Regions from separate parts of the Leclercia sp. CFBP8987 genome, predicted to be linked through region 1. Evidence: predicted binding sites of a transcription regulator. Region 1 holds the regulator's gene; each other region holds the start of a gene.

Evidence for each region. The regulator PurR, encoded in region 1, represses purine synthesis genes. The targets are predictions, from matches to a motif close to CANGCAAACGTTTGCNTG.
Region 2: a site for PurR is predicted at 1,879-1,896, ahead of purE (5-(carboxyamino)imidazole ribonucleotide mutase). Genes of this name have one in related genera too.
Region 3: a site for PurR is predicted at 1,663-1,680, ahead of cvpA (colicin V production protein). Genes of this name have one in related genera too.
Region 4: a site for PurR is predicted at 1,366-1,383, ahead of pyrD (quinone-dependent dihydroorotate dehydrogenase). Genes of this name have one in related genera too.

What each region holds. Positions count from the first base shown of each region.
Region 1 is NZ_CM188255.1:2,023,037-2,026,991, forward strand. It holds gene punC (purine nucleoside transporter PunC) at 1-749, opposite strand, end outside; gene punR (DNA-binding transcriptional activator PunR) at 866-1,798, shown strand; gene purR (HTH-type transcriptional repressor PurR) at 1,795-2,820, opposite strand; gene cydH (cytochrome bd-I oxidase subunit CydH) at 3,116-3,205, shown strand; gene SOM40_RS09720 (MFS transporter) at 3,369-3,955, shown strand, end outside.
Region 2 is NZ_CM188255.1:1,146,838-1,150,792, forward strand. It holds gene mnmH (tRNA 2-selenouridine(34) synthase MnmH) at 1-160, opposite strand, end outside; gene purK (5-(carboxyamino)imidazole ribonucleotide synthase) at 235-1,302, opposite strand; gene purE (5-(carboxyamino)imidazole ribonucleotide mutase) at 1,299-1,808, opposite strand; gene SOM40_RS05350 (hypothetical protein) at 1,982-2,170, opposite strand; gene SOM40_RS05355 (YdgH/BhsA/McbA-like domain containing protein) at 2,241-2,450, opposite strand; gene lpxH (UDP-2,3-diacylglucosamine diphosphatase) at 2,595-3,317, opposite strand; gene ppiB (peptidylprolyl isomerase B) at 3,321-3,815, opposite strand.
Region 3 is NZ_CM188255.1:3,389,664-3,393,618, forward strand. It holds gene purF (amidophosphoribosyltransferase) at 1-1,085, opposite strand, end outside; gene cvpA (colicin V production protein) at 1,119-1,607, opposite strand; gene dedD (cell division protein DedD) at 1,793-2,488, opposite strand; gene folC (bifunctional tetrahydrofolate synthase/dihydrofolate synthase) at 2,478-3,746, opposite strand; gene accD (acetyl-CoA carboxylase, carboxyltransferase subunit beta) at 3,815-3,955, opposite strand, start outside.
Region 4 is NZ_CM188255.1:1,642,029-1,645,983, forward strand. It holds gene SOM40_RS07710 (sulfonate ABC transporter substrate-binding protein) at 1-662, opposite strand, end outside; gene ssuE (NADPH-dependent FMN reductase) at 655-1,230, opposite strand; gene pyrD (quinone-dependent dihydroorotate dehydrogenase) at 1,479-2,489, shown strand; gene zapC (cell division protein ZapC) at 2,657-3,193, shown strand; gene SOM40_RS07730 (YcbX family protein) at 3,190-3,955, opposite strand, start outside.

The DNA of each region.
Region 1 (3,955 bases):
GCGATGGTCTGCGGCACGTAGCTCAGGCCGATCGCTGCCGGGCTGTAGCCCATGTCGCTGAGGATAAACGGCGAGCCGGTCAGCCAGGCGAAGAAGCTCGCAGAGCAGGCGGCATAAATCAGGACGTTGCCGCGATAGGTACGCGAGCGCAACAGCGATAAAAAGGTGACGCGTTGTTTAGGTTGTTCATTTTTCACTGCCGCTGGCTTCAGGCTAAAGGCCGGGATCATCAGCACCAGGGTGATAACAAACAGCACCGCAAAAATCGCCTGCCAGCTGAAATGGGCGAGGATCCAACTGCCGAGCAGCGGGGCCAGCGCCGGAGAGAGTCCGACCAGCGGCATGATGGTGGCAAAAATACGGTTAGTGCGCGAGGCCGGGTAGTAGTCGGTCACCAGCGCCTGCCATGTGACCGCTGCGGCACAAACCCCCACCGCCTGGATGAAGCGCAGCACCAGCAGCCAGGTGGCATCGCGAACCCACAGCATACCGAGGCAGCCGAGAGCGAAAATGGCTAAGCCCGCCAGTAAAACCGGCTTACGGCCGAAGCGGTCGGACATCGGTCCCCACAGCAGCTGAGCAAAGGCAAAGCCCGCCAGGAACAGGCTCAGGCTGGCGCTGATGGCCGCCGCTGGGGTCTGCAGATCTTCCTGCATGATGGCGAAGGCAGGCAGGTACATATCGGTGGCGAGAAAGCCCAGCACGCTTAAGCCGCCGAGCCAGACTAAAAATCCTTTCCCGGGTGTCATTATTTTATTACTCCGTTTGGGCGCAGGTTTGGGTAGCCGCTGAGTGTAGGGAGTGCAAACCCGCTTGTGAAACGCTAATATTTGGCGGTTGCATTCAAAAATTTTGCAGGCAGAAAATGTGGTCAGAATATTCTCTTGAAGTGGTGGATGCTGTAGCGCGTAACGGCAGCTTCAGCGGAGCAGCGCAGGAGCTGCATCGCGTCCCGTCCGCCATCAGCTACACCGTGCGTCAGCTGGAGGAGTGGCTGGCGGTACCGCTGTTTGAGCGGCGTCACCGGGATGTGGAACTCACGCCTGCCGGGACGTGGTTTCTCAAAGAGGGGCGGTCTGTTATCAAAAAAATGCAGATCACCCGCGAACAGTGCCAGCAGATCGCCAACGGCTGGCGGAGCCATATCTCCATTGCGGTGGATAATATCGTGCGCCCCGAGCGCACCCGGCAGATGATTGTCGATTTTTACCGCCACTTTTCCGACGTCGAGCTGCGGGTCTCGCAGGAGGTCTTCAACGGCGTCTGGGATGCGCTGGCGGACGGCAGGGTGGAGATGGCGATCGGCGCCACCCAGGCGATCCCGGTCGGGGGGCGCTATGCGTTTCGTGATATGGGCACCCTGAGCTGGATCTGCGTGGTGGCCAACCATCATCCGCTGGCCGCCATGGAAGGACCGCTCAGCGATGATACCCTGCGCAACTGGCCCTCGCTGGTGCGCGAGGACACCTCCCGCTCGCTGCCGAAACGCATCACCTGGCTGCTGGATAACCAGCGGCGGATCGTCACTCCGGACTGGGAATCGTCCGCCACCTGCCTCTCGGCTGGTCTGTGCGTGGGGATGGTGCCGGTGCATTTTGCCCGGCCGTGGATCGACAGCGGGAAGTGGGTCGAGCTGACGCTGGAAAATCCCTTCCCGGATGCGGCCTGCTGCCTGACCTGGCAACAAAACGATATGTCACCGGCCCTGGCCTGGCTGCTGGATTATCTGGGAGACAGTGAAACGATGAACCGGGAGTGGCTGCGGGAGCCAGAGGTGCTGGCTCCCGGAGAGGATTAACGGCGGTAGTCGCGGAACGGACCATCCGCCACGGAACGGCGTTCGATCAGGCGCGGATGCACCTCAATTGACTGGGACTCTTCGCGCTTATTGACGATACGGTCCAGCAGCATGTTGAAGGCGGTCTCCCCCAGCGAATCTTTTGGCTGGTGGATGGTGGTCAGCGCCGGGGTAAAGAAGCGGGCGTTGCGCACGTTATCATACCCGATCAGCGAAACGTCCTGCGGAACGCGCAGGCCCATCTCATCGGCAGCACAGAGCGCACCCATTGCCATAATGTCTCCGCCACAGAAGATGGCGGTCGGGCGCGGACTCTGGGAGAGGATCTGCTGCATGGCGCGGTAGCCAGACTCCGGTTCAAAGTCGCCCTGCACGATCCAGTTTTCCGGGACCGTGATTAAGGCCTCTTCCATCGCTTTCATAAAGCCCGCCAGACGTCCGGCACCGGTGTTGCGCTCCAGCGCTCCCGGGATCACGCCGATTTCGCGGTGACCGCGTTCAATCAGATAACGTCCGGCCATGTAGCCGCCCTCAAAGGCGTTATCGATCACCGAGTCGGTAAAGTCGGCCTTCGCTTCGCCCCAGTCCATCACCACCATCGGAATATTGCGATACTCTTCCAGCATCGACAGCAAGGATTCCGGGTATTCGGAACACATCACCATCAGGCCGTCGACGCGCTTCTGCGCCATCATCGACAGATAGGCGCGCTGTTTTTCCTGGCTGTTCCAGGCGTTGCCGAGGATCAGGGTGTAGCCCTTCTGGAAGCAGTTCTTCTCAACTGCTTCAATAATTTCCGCAAAATAGGGCGCTTCGCTGCTGGTCGCCAGCAGGCCGATCGATTTGGTGTGATTAACCTTCAGACTGCGGGCTACGGCGCTGGGAGAGTAGTGCAGCTCTTTAATGGCCGCCCAGACGTTGTTACGGGTCTCTTCCGCGACAAAGCGGGTTTTGTTAATAACATGTGATACGGTTGTAGTGGAAACGTTTGCGCGTTTCGCCACGTCTTTAATTGTTGCCATCAGATGTCACTCCAGACCATATCTAAGCTCCTGAAAAACCAATAGGTAAACGTTTGCCTTCACTCGCCCTAATTGCGCAATTTGAATTGCGGTACGCCGGGAAAACGACACAGGACGTCAGGAGGGGGTCAATGGCCGGTACGCTAATAAATTTAGCGTGGAATTTTGTCTTATCTTGGCCAAAAGGGGAAGAGCAAAAACCGATATCAATCTAAATCCAGCAAGATTTTTACCCGGAACTGTGTAAAAATGAGCAGGCTCACTCTTCATAGGGTGATTAAAAGGAGAAAAATTGATGAGTACCGATCTTAAGTTTTCGCTGATTACCACCATTATTGTTCTGAGTCTGATTGTTGCCAGCGGTCTGACTGCGGCACTGCACTGATTGATGCGGGAGAGTTCCGCTCTCCCTCGTTCCTGCGCTGATTGTTACGCGCCCGGCAAAAATCTTTTGCCAAATTGTTAACTTCTCATTTTTTGTGATTGGTGTCATGCTTTCGCCTTCATTGTTCTGTGTCGCCTGACGACACGGTGTCTGGAGTTGAAGTATGAGAATCAATTTTCCGCTGCTGGCCCTGGCCATTGGCGCCTTTGGTATCGGCACAACCGAATTTTCCCCGATGGGCCTGCTGCCGGTTATCGCCCGGGGCGTGGATGTCTCAATTCCCGCTGCGGGCATGCTGATCAGCGCCTACGCCATCGGCGTGATGGTGGGTGCGCCGCTGATGACCCTGCTGCTGTCCCATCGCGGTCGCCGTAACGCGCTGATCTTCCTGATGGCGATCTTTACCGTCGGTAACGTGCTGTCGGCGCTCTCCCCGGATTACACCACCCTGATGCTGTCCCGAATTCTGACCAGCCTGAACCACGGCGCCTTCTTTGGCCTCGGGTCGGTGGTCGCTGCCAGCGTAGTGCCGAAGCACAAGCAGGCCAGCGCCGTCGCCACCATGTTTATGGGCCTGACCATCGCCAATATCGGCGGCGTGCCGGCCGCAACCTGGATGGGTGAAGTGATTGGCTGGCGCATGTCTTTCCTGGCCACCGCGCTGCTGGGCGTGGTCTCAATAATCGCGCTGTTCTTCTCCCTGCCAGCGGGCGGGGCGGGTGAAAAGCCGGAGGTGCGCAAAGAGCTGGC
Region 2 (3,955 bases), 880 kb from region 1:
GTTTATAGCAGGTGCCCACGGCGGCGCGTTCGTCGTCATTCATTAACGGCAGGTTGATAGCCGCAGGCATGGCGCCCTGAGCAAATTCCACGGGGGCACGCACATCAATTACTGGCGTGTCGGAAGTAAGAATGGCGCGGTAGTCCGTCCCATCGTTCATAAGGATCCCTCAAAACAGCGATGGGCAGGATTTTACGCCGGGGAAGGGGAATAGCAACTCCCCGGCGGTGGGGCTTAACTCAGCGTGGACTGCGCCCAGGCGATACCGCTGGCGTACTCCGGCGGCAGTAGAGGCACAATGGCGTCGAGCGTTGCGCTCAGGCGAGAAATATCGCTGTCGTTCAGGTTGAGGTGGCCGACTTTACGCCCTGGACGAACCTCTTTGTCATACCAGTGCAGATGCACCAGGGGCAGATTCAGCCAGTCGTAGTTCAGATCGGTACCGATCAGGTTGATCATCACTGACGGGCTGTTGACCACCGGCTGCGGCAGCGGCAACCTGGTAATGGCGCGCAGGTGCAGCTCAAACTGGCTGATGGAGGCACCGTTTTGCGTCCAGTGGCCGCTGTTATGCACGCGCGGGGCCAGCTCGTTGATCAGCAGGCCATCCGGGGTGACAAAGCACTCCATCGCCATTACGCCGACGTAGCCCAGCTCCTGCATAATCGCCGAGAGCATACTTTCGGCCTGCGCCTGCTGAGCCGCATTGGCCTGCGGGAAGACCACGCTGGTGCGCAGAATGCCGTCCTGATGCAGGTTGTGGGTCAGGGGATAAAAGACGGTGCTGCCGTCGTGGCCGCGGGCACCCACCAGCGACACTTCGCCGCTGAAGTTAATCCCCTGCTCAACGATGCACTCCCCGTAGCACTCATCCGGCAACTGGTCGGTTTCACCGTCGCGCAGACGCCACTGGCCGCGTCCGTCGTAGCCGCCGACGCGGCGCTTGACGATTGCCAGCTCGCCCAGGGTGGCAAACACGCCGGACCACTGGTTTTTATCCGTCAGCAACTGCCACGGCGCGGTGGCAAGGTGCAGATCGTCGAACAGCTGCTTTTGCGTCAGACGGTCGGCAATGATCGGGAAGACGTCGCGGTTAACGAAGGCGTTATGGCGAGCCAGTTCACGGGTGAGGGCAGTTTCCGGCCAGCGCTCAATCTCTGCGGTGATCACGCTCTGCTGGAAGGGCACGGCTTCGGGTTCATCGTCCAGCCCGACCGGCCAGACGGCGATCCCCAGCGGTTCACCGGCCTGACGCAGCATGCGGCCTAACTGACCGTTACCGAGGACGCACACCTGTTTCATGCCGCACCTCGCGGGTCCGGGTTCTCCAGTACCTCGTCGGTCTGGGCGGTACGCCATGCGACCAGGCGCTGATGCAGTTCTTTATCATGAGTGGCGAGGATCTGTGCGGCAAGCAGAGCAGCGTTAGCGGCACCGGCTTTACCAATCGCCAGCGTCCCCACCGGAATGCCGCGCGGCATCTGCACGATGGAGTAGAGGCTATCGACGCCGCTCAGGGCAGCACTTTGTACCGGGACGCCGAGCACCGGCACCAGGGTTTTGGCGGCAATCATGCCGGGCAGATGCGCAGCCCCGCCGGCACCGGCAATAATCACCTGATAACCGTTCTCTTCTGCGCCTTCGGCGAAGCTGAACAGTTTATCGGGGGTGCGGTGTGCGGAGACCACTTCAACGTGGTGAGGAACGTTCAGGATGTCAAAGATTTCGGCGGCGAACTGCATGGTAGCCCAGTCGCTTTTGGACCCCATCACGATGGCGACACGCGCCGGATTATTGCTGGAAGACATGCGTCTTAAAACTCCTGTGGTGCTCAATTCTCGGCTTTTGAGGTGACAGAGAATAGCACGATAGCTAGGCAAGGAAAACGGTTGCGCGGCTAAAACTTCTGCCAACGTCCGTCTGTTGCAGGAACAAAAAAACCGCCTTTCGGCGGTCTTTTCACAGGAGGCTTACGCTATCGTTACAGGAGATTGCCTGCGGTCAGGTTCTCTTTGTCGAAGGCATGGTTCACATCAATATGATTCTGCTGGAACCTGGTGTCGATATTCGACCCGGCCTCCGGCATGGAGACGTGATGCTCTGCAGCCATTGCGCCAGATGACAGTGAAGCGGCCAGCAGCAGGGCGCTGACGATGCTGATATTTTTCATTCTCTTTTCCTTCTTCATCGTATTGTCGCTGTCGCTGGGCTCTTATCTGGCGGCACGGCAATCAGTTAAATTATTTAGTCAGTTCAGCGGTCATGTGCACGCGGTTGTCGAACTGGGCGCTGGTGATTTTGTACGCGGCGCCTTCTTTAGCGGCCTGGGCGGCAATTTGCGCTTCGGCACGGTCCAGGGTAGAGGCGGTAGCGCTGACGCTCTGAGCGAAAGAACCGAAAGAGATCAGAGAAAGCGCGGCAACTGCAACGAAAGTTTTGATGGATTTCATGGTCGTATTCCTTAAATGATTTTGTTTGGGGTAGGGCGTTGTTGCCCTGATGTGAGTAATCATAGGCCGACCAGAGTGTGATTAAAATCAAAACAATTTGCCGATACTATTCAAAAAAATTGAATGATTTTCGGGCGGGGGAATTCAGAATGGGAAAGCGATCAGTTCCACGCCTTCGGGCGTGACCTTGATCATCGAGCCTTCGGTGTGCCAGGCCCCTAACACCACGCGGTGAGCGGGCTCGCCGTTGACGGTCAGATCGTGCACGTCCGGGCGATGGGTATGGCCGTGGATCAGCCACTGCACCTGATGTTTCTCCATCACGCTGACGACCGCCTGCGGATTGACGTCCATGATGGTCATCGATTTACTGCTGTTGGCGGCTTTACTGCCGGCGCGCATCTTCGCCGCAATGCGGCTGCGGATAAACAGCGGCAGGGCGAGAAACAGGGTCTGGATCCAGGGGGTATGCACTTTAGCGCGAAAAGCCAGATAGCCGGTATCGTCGGTGCAGAGGGTGTCGCCATGCATAATCAGCACGCGGCGGCCATACAGGTCGAGGACGGTCTCTTCCGCCAGCAGGGTCATGCCGCTTTCACGGGCAAAACGCTTGCCGATCAGAAAGTCGCGGTTGCCGTGGATAAAGAAGCAGGGGACGCCGGAATCAACCAGCGTTTTAAGCGCACTTGCTATCTCGCGGTGCAGCGGGTTGGGATCGTCGTCGCCAATCCAGGCTTCGAACAGATCCCCGAGGATGTAAAGCGCATCGGCATGCCGGGCTTCACCCTGTAAAAAACGCAGAAAACCGGCGGTGATCGCCGGTTCTTCTGTTTGCAGATGCAGATCTGCAATAAAGAGTGTCGCCACGAATTATTCGCTGACGGTCACGCTTGTGATCACTACGTCTTCTTTTGGAACGTCCTGGTGCATACCGCTGCGGCCGGTAGAAACGCCTTTGATCTTCTCAACAACGTCCATGCCTTCAACCACTTCTGCGAACACGCAGTAGCCCCAACCCTGCAGGCTTTCGCCGGAGAAGTTCAGGAAGTCGTTGTCTGCCACGTTGATGAAGAACTGCGCGGTTGCAGAGTGCGGAGCCTGAGTACGGGCCATTGCCAGCGTACCACGGGTGTTTTTCAGACCGTTGTTGGCTTCGTTTTTGATCGCCGCTTTGGTCTCTTTCTGGTTCATGCCAGGCTCAAAACCGCCGCCCTGAATCATGAAACCGTTAATAACACGGTGGAAAATGGTGTTGTTGTAGAAACCTTCGCGGCAGTAGTCCAGGAAGTTTTTAACTGTTTCAGGCGCTTTGTCATCAAAGGTCTTGATTACGATATCGCCATGATTAGTGTGGAAAGTAACCATTTTTGCATCCTGTTCCGTTTATAGTGGTGCTTCGACCCCGCGGGGGGCCACAATAAGCGCTTGTTATAGCATAACCTCACGGCGCGATCACCTTGCATTGTGTGCTGCTTCGCGTTTGAATTACGGGTACACGCCTCATC
Region 3 (3,955 bases), 1.4 Mb from region 1:
TTCTTGTCGCGGAACTCAGCGCGGTTAGCGTTCAGCTTGCGGCGTACCGATTTACGGCGCAGATGCTGGCCTGGCATGATGAAGGTGCGGCCAACGTAGCGGTTTTTCACAAAGCCCTGACGGTACGGTTTACCCAGGATACGCGCCATCTCCAGCGCGATATCGCAGGAGGTTTCCGGGATCGGGATAACTACGTCGATGTCCAGATCTTCCCACTCGCGGGCAATCTTCTCCCCGAGCTTGGTACCCATATTCACACGGGCGCTGTAGACGGAGATCTTGTCGATGAAGGAGTCCGGACGAGCAAAGTAGACGTACTCGAACAGGCACGGATTAGTGACCGGGTTTTCCGCACACTGGCGGGTAAACAGCTGGCCTTTCTCAGTGATGTAGACCGCTTCGCCCGGGGCAACGTCGCGCAGGAACTCGAAGCCCAGGGTGTCCAGGGCCACGCTTTCGGAGGCCACCATATACTCGGTGCGGCCATCGCCAATATCACGTTTACCCAGCACCAGCGGACGAATACCGTTCGGATCGCGGAACGCGACCATACCGTGGCCGATAATCATCGCCACGCAGGCATAGGCCCCGCGAATCAGACGATTCGTCGCCGCCACGGCAGCAAAAATGTTGTCGGCTTCCAGCGGATAGTGACGGAAATTATCCAGTTCGCTGGCAAAGACGTTAAGCAGAATTTCAGAGTCAGAAGTGGTGTTAATGTGGCGACGCTTCTCTTCAAACAGCTTTTTACGCAGCTCGTGGGCATTGGTCAGGTTGCCATTGTGGGCAAGCGTGATGCCATACGGAGAGTTAACGTAGAAAGGCTGCGCTTCAGAGGCGCTGGAACTGCCTGCGGTAGGGTAACGAACGTGACCAATACCCATGTTACCCTGCAGACGCTGCATATGGCGGGCTTCAAACACATCGTTTACCAGGCCGTTGGCCTTACGTAAACGGAAGCAGTTGTGTGCATCAATGGTGATGATACCCGCAGCATCCTGCCCACGGTGCTGAAGCACCGATAATGCGTCATAAATAGACTGGTTTACCGGCATGAAACCGGCGATACCGACAATACCGCACATTCGTCATTTCCTCGTTAAGCCACATCTCAGGGTTTATGCCCTGGGCAAAAAACTCGACGAGCTTTGCAGATAGTCGAAGAACAATCTGATGATGAAGCTGAACTGCGGGATCAGCTGCGACTTCTGCCAGTCTTCACTTTTTGAAAACCCGGTAAAGGTATCAAGGAAGAACAGTATCGCGGCTACAATCAACGCTCCTCGCAATGCACCGAAACAGATCCCGAGCACCCTGTCCGTTCCTGACAAACCGGTTTTCTCAACCAGCTGGCCAATCACGAAGTTAACAATGGCGCCTACAATCAGCGTCGCGATAAACAGCACCGCGATGGCGATTCCGTTTCGGACCAGTTCATCTTCAAAGCCCGTGAACCAGACAGACAGGTAAGTGTAGTAATGACTGGCAACAAAGAAGGCACAGCCCCAGGTTACCAGCGATAACGCTTCACGAACAAAGCCACGGATCAGGCTAACCAGACAGGAAAAACCTATCACCGCAATGATGGCGTAATCAATCCAGACCATATACGTCCCACGATTAAACGCCCTGTCATCCAGTTCGGGGCGAATTCTAACAGAAAAAGAAAACGTTTGCGTAGGGATTTCCTTCCCGCGCGTAAATAAAAAAAGCGCTGAAAAAATATTCAGCGCCCCAGGCGGGTTACCTTCTCAGGCAATCTGCTGCGCCTGTTTTTTAGTCAGCGAAAAACTCAGTTCACGCTGTAGTTCATCACTACGCCGCTCAGACCGGAGAGTTGATTCAACTCGCCAAGCGACCCCTTCAGCTTATCTCTCGATGCATCCGGGCCGACGAGAATACGGGTGATTTTACCCTGTACCGGCGTCGTAGGTGAAGTGTAAACGCGATACCCCGCGCCACGGAGTTTAGCCACCACCTCGTTGACCTTGTCGGCATTTTTCAACGCGCCGAGCTGCACGACATAGGCTTTACCGGTTGGCGCAGGTTTCTCTTCTGCCGCCGGTTTGGCCGGAGGTGTTTCCGTCGCCGCTGCCAGCTGCTGGCTGGTGTTATCGCGCTGCGGTTTCGGCTTCTCAACCGGTTTTGGTTTTTGCACCGGTTTTGGCGCATACTGCTCCACCGGCGCCGGATCCAGTTCGTTGTTATTCCCGGTCGCGAGACGCGTAGGGTCTAAGGACGGTGCCGCGGCATCGCCCGCCTGCACCTCTTCAGCCGCGCCTTCAGGCGGTTGAGCAGGTAACGCCTGCGTCGCCGCCGGCAGCATATCCGGCTCATCCCGGTCGCCAGGTTTCGGCACCAGCGGGATCGCTGCAAACTCATCCTGATAATGTTTTTTCTGTCCATCAAGCAGCCCGGGGAGAATAATCACTCCCAGCGCCACCAGCACAATGGTGCCTGCTAAACGGTTCTGAAACTTACTTGCCACCGGTTCTCCCCGCATCCATTACGTCCATGACATGTGCCACCGTGTGGAAAGATCCACACACCAGCACGGTATCTTCTGGTCTGGCATCCGCCATCGCCGCACGCCATGCCAGCTCGACGCTGGCAAAACTCTGGCCCTCGCCGAGATGTTCCATCAGCTGTTCAGCCGTCGCCCCGCGTGGGCCTTCCAGAGGTGCACAATACCAGCTATCGACCACAGTCTCCATGCAGGCCAGCGTGCCGCCAATATCTTTATCATGAAGCATACCGATAACCGCCAGTACGCGCCCGGTTTTTGGCAATGATTTGAGACGTCCGGCGAGGTAAGCCGCGGCATGGGGGTTATGCGCCACATCCAGAATCAGACGCGGTGAGTCGCTGACAATCTGGAAACGTCCGGCAAGGATAGCCTGCTGAATGCCGTCGCGAATGGCCTGCTCGTTCACCGTCAGACCGCTGGCGCGCAGGGCGGCCAGTGCCGTGGCGGCGTTCGGCTGCGGCACCTGCGGCAGCGGCAGGTTGTCCAGCGCGCCTCTGGCATCTTCAAAGCGCCAGCCACTCTCCGTCACGCTGTAGCGCCAGTCGACGTCACGACGCTGCAACAGCGCACCCTTCTCCCGGGCCACATCAGCGATGGTGTGCGGCATATCGGGCTCGCCGACAATCGCCGGTTTACCGGCGCGGAAAATACCGGCTTTCTCACGGCCAATGCTTTCGCGATCGGGCCCCAGCCAGTCGGTATGATCCAGCGCGATGCTGGTAACCACCGCCACGTCCGGATCCACGATGTTAGTGGCGTCCAGCCGCCCGCCTAACCCGACCTCGAGGATCACCACGTCCAGCTGGGCCTGCTTAAACAGCCACAGCGCCGACAGCGTGCCGTATTCGAAATAGGTCAGCGACGTGTCGCCACGCGCGGCTTCGATCTCTGCGAACGAGGCGGTATGGGCTGATTCAGCGAGTTCGGTGTTCTGTACCCGCACACGCTCGGTGTAGCGCACCAGATGGGGCGAACTGTAGACACCCACTTTGTAGCCCGCCGCCATCAGCATGGATTCCAGCGTGCGGCAGGTGGTGCCCTTGCCGTTGGTGCCTGCCACCGTGAAGACAAAAGGAGCCGGTTTCAGAACGTCAAGGCGCGCCGCTACCTGGCTGACGCGCTCAAGTCCCATGTCGATGGCTTTACTGTGCAGGTTTTCCAGATAAGAAAGCCACGCGGCCAGGGGCGACGTGGCTTGGGGAAGAGTGATATTTTCCATGTTGCGCGCTTTTCAGTTACGGTTAGAAAGCAAAAGGGCAGCGCCATTGGCCCTGCCCTTTTCAGTTATCAGGCCTCGGGTTCCTGATCCGGTACTACCACGCCTTCGCGCGGCTCATCCGGGCTCGGCGACGGCAGATTCATCAGCTTCGCCAGAACGCTTGCCAGTTTCAGGCGCATTTCCGGACGGCGAACGATCATGTCGATAGC
Region 4 (3,955 bases), 380 kb from region 1:
TCTGCATAAGGGCGGGCCGCCAGGTAGAAGGAGCCGGTCTGTTTCAGGCTTTCACCGTCTTTCAGCACCTTCACGCCACCCTGCAGCAGGGCCGCGGAGTAGTAGGGGTCCCAGATTGCCCAGGCATCGACGTTGTTTTGCTGGAAGGCGGCGCGGGCATCTGCCGGGGAAAGATAAACTGGCTGAATATCTTTAAAAGTCAGACCCGCCTGCTGTAGGGCGCGCAATAGCAGATTGTGGGAGCTGGACCCTTTCTGGAAAGCCACCTTATGGCCTTTGAGATCCGCCACGGTTTTAATCGGGCTGTTTTCAGGGACCAGAATCACTTCGGCTTTCGGTTTAGGCGGCTCCACGCCGACGTAAACCAGGTCTGCCCCGGCGGCCTGGGCGAAGATAGGCGGAATATCGCCGGTGCTGCCGAGATCGATACTGCCGACGTTCAGCGCCTCCAGCATCTGCGGGCCTGCCGGGAACTCTACCCAGGAGAATTTGGTGTCCGGGTAGCGTTTTTCGAGCAACTGATGGCTTTTCGCCAGCACCATGCTGACGCTGCCTTTCTGGTAGCCAATACGCAGGCTCTCGGGGACAGGATCGGCGGCATGCGCCAGGCCGGAGAGGGCCACCAGACCGGCCAGGCTCAGGCGTGCAAGGGATTTAAACATGGGCGACTCCTTTCTGAAGACCAAAGGCAGGAACCTGAACGTCGCGTCGATGCAGCGCCTGCCAGAAGGTCTCCAGGGCGCTGTCGAGGCGGGTTTGCAGGTTAGGGGTAAAGTGCGGCTTGTGCTGATAGTCAATCACCTGCGAGTCGTCGGCAAACACGCCGTGCAGGATCTCCTGGGCCTTCAGGGCGCTGAGCACCGGCTTCAGGGCGTAATCCACCGCCAGCAGGTGAGCGACGGTGCCGCCGGTCGCCAGCGGCAATACGATTTTGTTCTCCAGCGCGCGCTCCGGCAGCAGATCGAGCAGGGTTTTCAGGGCACCGGAAAACGAGGCCTTATACACCGGCGTGGCGACGATCAGCCCGTCGGCGTCTTTAAGCTGCTCATTGAGGGTTTTCAGCGCCGGACTGTCGAAGCGGGCATAGAGAAGATCTTCCGGAGCAAAGTTATGCAGATTCCAGTGGAATACTTCGACATCCAGAGAGGTGAGTTGCTCCCGGGCATACTCCAGCAACGCGCTGGAGCGGGAAGGAAATCGCGGACTGCCGGCCAACGTAATGACGCGCATAGATGCTCCTTATAACCAATTATTTGCTTTTATCTAACATTGATAACATTTGTTGGCAGTGTCGCATCGCTGACTTATTCCACTAAATGATTTATCCGCAGAATAAATGCAAAAAAATGAATAAAGGAGGGGTGAAAAGTAAACGATTGCGTCTGGTGACGTTTTTTTTGCCGCAGGTCAATTCCCTTTCCGGCTGCGATCGCTGATAATTCGGCCCCGGTTTGCACACCGGGAATCCAGGAGAGTTCATGTACTACCCCTTCGTTCGTAAAGCCCTTTTCCAGCTCGATCCTGAGCGCGCTCATGAATTTACATTCCAGCAGTTACGCCGTATTACGGGAACCCCGCTTGAAGCGCTGGTGCGCCAGAGAGTGACGGAGAAGCCGGTCACCTGCATGGGTTTAACCTTTAAGAACCCACTGGGTCTGGCGGCAGGGCTGGATAAAAACGGCGAGTGCATCGATGCACTGGGTGCGATGGGCTTTGGCTCTATCGAAATTGGCACCGTCACGCCACGTCCGCAGCCGGGTAACGACAAGCCGCGCCTGTTCCGCCTGGTGGAGGCCGAAGGGCTGATCAACCGCATGGGCTTTAATAACCTCGGCGTCGATCATCTGGTTGAGAATGTGAAGAAAGCCCATTTCGATGGGGTTCTGGGCATTAATATCGGTAAAAATAAAGATACGCTGGTCGAGCAGGGCAAAGATGACTACCTGATTTGTATGGAAAAAGTCTACGCCTACGCCGGGTATATTGCGGTGAATATCTCTTCACCTAACACCCCGGGCCTGCGCACCCTGCAATACGGTGAAGCGCTCGACGATTTATTACTCGCCATCAAGAATAAGCAAAATGAACTCCAGGCGAAGCACCATAAATATGTGCCGGTGGCCGTTAAAATTGCTCCGGATCTGACCGTAGAAGAGCTGGTGCAGGTCGCCGACAGTTTAGTTCGTCATAATATTGATGGCGTTATTGCCACCAATACCACGCTCGATCGCTCTCTGGTTCAGGGAATGAAATATTGCGACGAAATGGGGGGCCTGAGCGGGCGTCCGGTGCAGTTAAAAAGCACCGAAATTATTCGTCGTCTGTCAGAAGAATTAAAGGGTCGCCTGCCGATTATTGGCGTAGGCGGTATAGATTCAGTCATGGCCGCGCGCGAGAAAATGGCGGCCGGCGCTTCGCTGGTGCAGATATATTCAGGCTTTATTTTCAAAGGCCCGCCGCTGATTAAAGAAATCGTTAATCATATCTAATCTTTTAGCATGACTGACAACCAGGGCTTTATTTCCAGCTCTGGTTGTTTTATATTCCCGGACTGTTGCTTTATTAGACATTGTAGTCTTTGATTATTGCAGTTAAAAAAGCGAAGCGGCAATAAGGACTTTCTTAGGACAGGACGTTTCGGGAACGGGAGAGACAGATGCGAATTAAACCTGACGATAACTGGCGCTGGTATTTCTGTGACGAGCACGATCGCATGATGCTCGATCTGGCCAATGGTATGTTGTTTCGTTCGCGTTTTGCCCGCCGGATGTTAACCCCGGACGCCTTTGCCGACACCGGTTTTTGCGTCGATGATGCCGCACTCTACTTCTCCTTTGAAGAAAAATGCCGTGACCTCGACCTGTCGAAAGAACAACGCGCCGAGCTGGTGCTCAATGCGCTGGTGGCGATCCGCTTCCTCAAACCTCAAATGCCGAAAAGCTGGCACTTTCTTGCCCACAGTGAGCGCTGGTCGCCGGTCACCGGTGATGCGGCGTGCGTCAGCCTGAGCGAGAGTGCAGAGCAGGTGAATTTGCTGGTGGTGGAGCCGGGCGACAATGCCGCGCTCTGTTTACTGGCGCAGCCGACGGTAACCATTGCCGGGCGCACCATGCAGTTGGGCGACCCGATTAAAGTGATGAATGACCGACTGAAACCTCAGCCGGTCACCTTCAGCCTCGAGCAGGCCGTTTAGGCTTCCAGCTGTAACGAGGTTTTCGGTACGCAGCTGCAGCACAGAATTGTGCCGTCACTGCCGATAGCCGATTTCTTCAGCGCACTCACTTCGCCTTCTACCAGCGTGATGCGACAGCATCCGCAGATCCCCGCCCGACAGGAATAGGGCACGCGAATACCGGCCTGTTCAAGCTGTTCCAGTAACACCTGCTGATTGTTTCCGCGGATTGTTTGACCCTGCCACTGGATAGTGACCGCCGTGGCGGGTTGTGTCTCCACCTCTGTCGCCTCTTCCTCAGCGCCTGCGCCGTAGATCCGGCCTGGCCCGGTGGAGAGGATCTCCACCTCGTCGCCCACGCGGATCACGCCGCTGGTGCGTGGGATCAGGTTCTGACCGAAATCCACATCACCGTTATCCTGCGCGGTGCGGAAAGATTGCAGGGTTTTGAGTGGCTCACCGGCAGGGTGTTTCTGCCCCTTTTCCGGGCTGACGGTGGTAAAGATGCAGCGGCTGCAGGGTTTGACCACGTCAAAGATCACGTCGCCGATGCGGATCACTTTCCAGGTATCTTCTTCCCAGGCCGTTGCGCCGGTGACCACCAGATTCGGGCGGAACTGCTCCATCTGTACGCTCGCCGGGCAGCGCTTTTGCAGGTCGCGCAGCGAAGCGTCGTTGGTGAGCAGGAACGGGAAGCCGTCGGCAAATGACAGTGGCACCGCGGCGAAATCTTTGACGCGTCGCGTCAGTTCGGGCCCGACCCAGCGGAGCTGCACCGGGCGC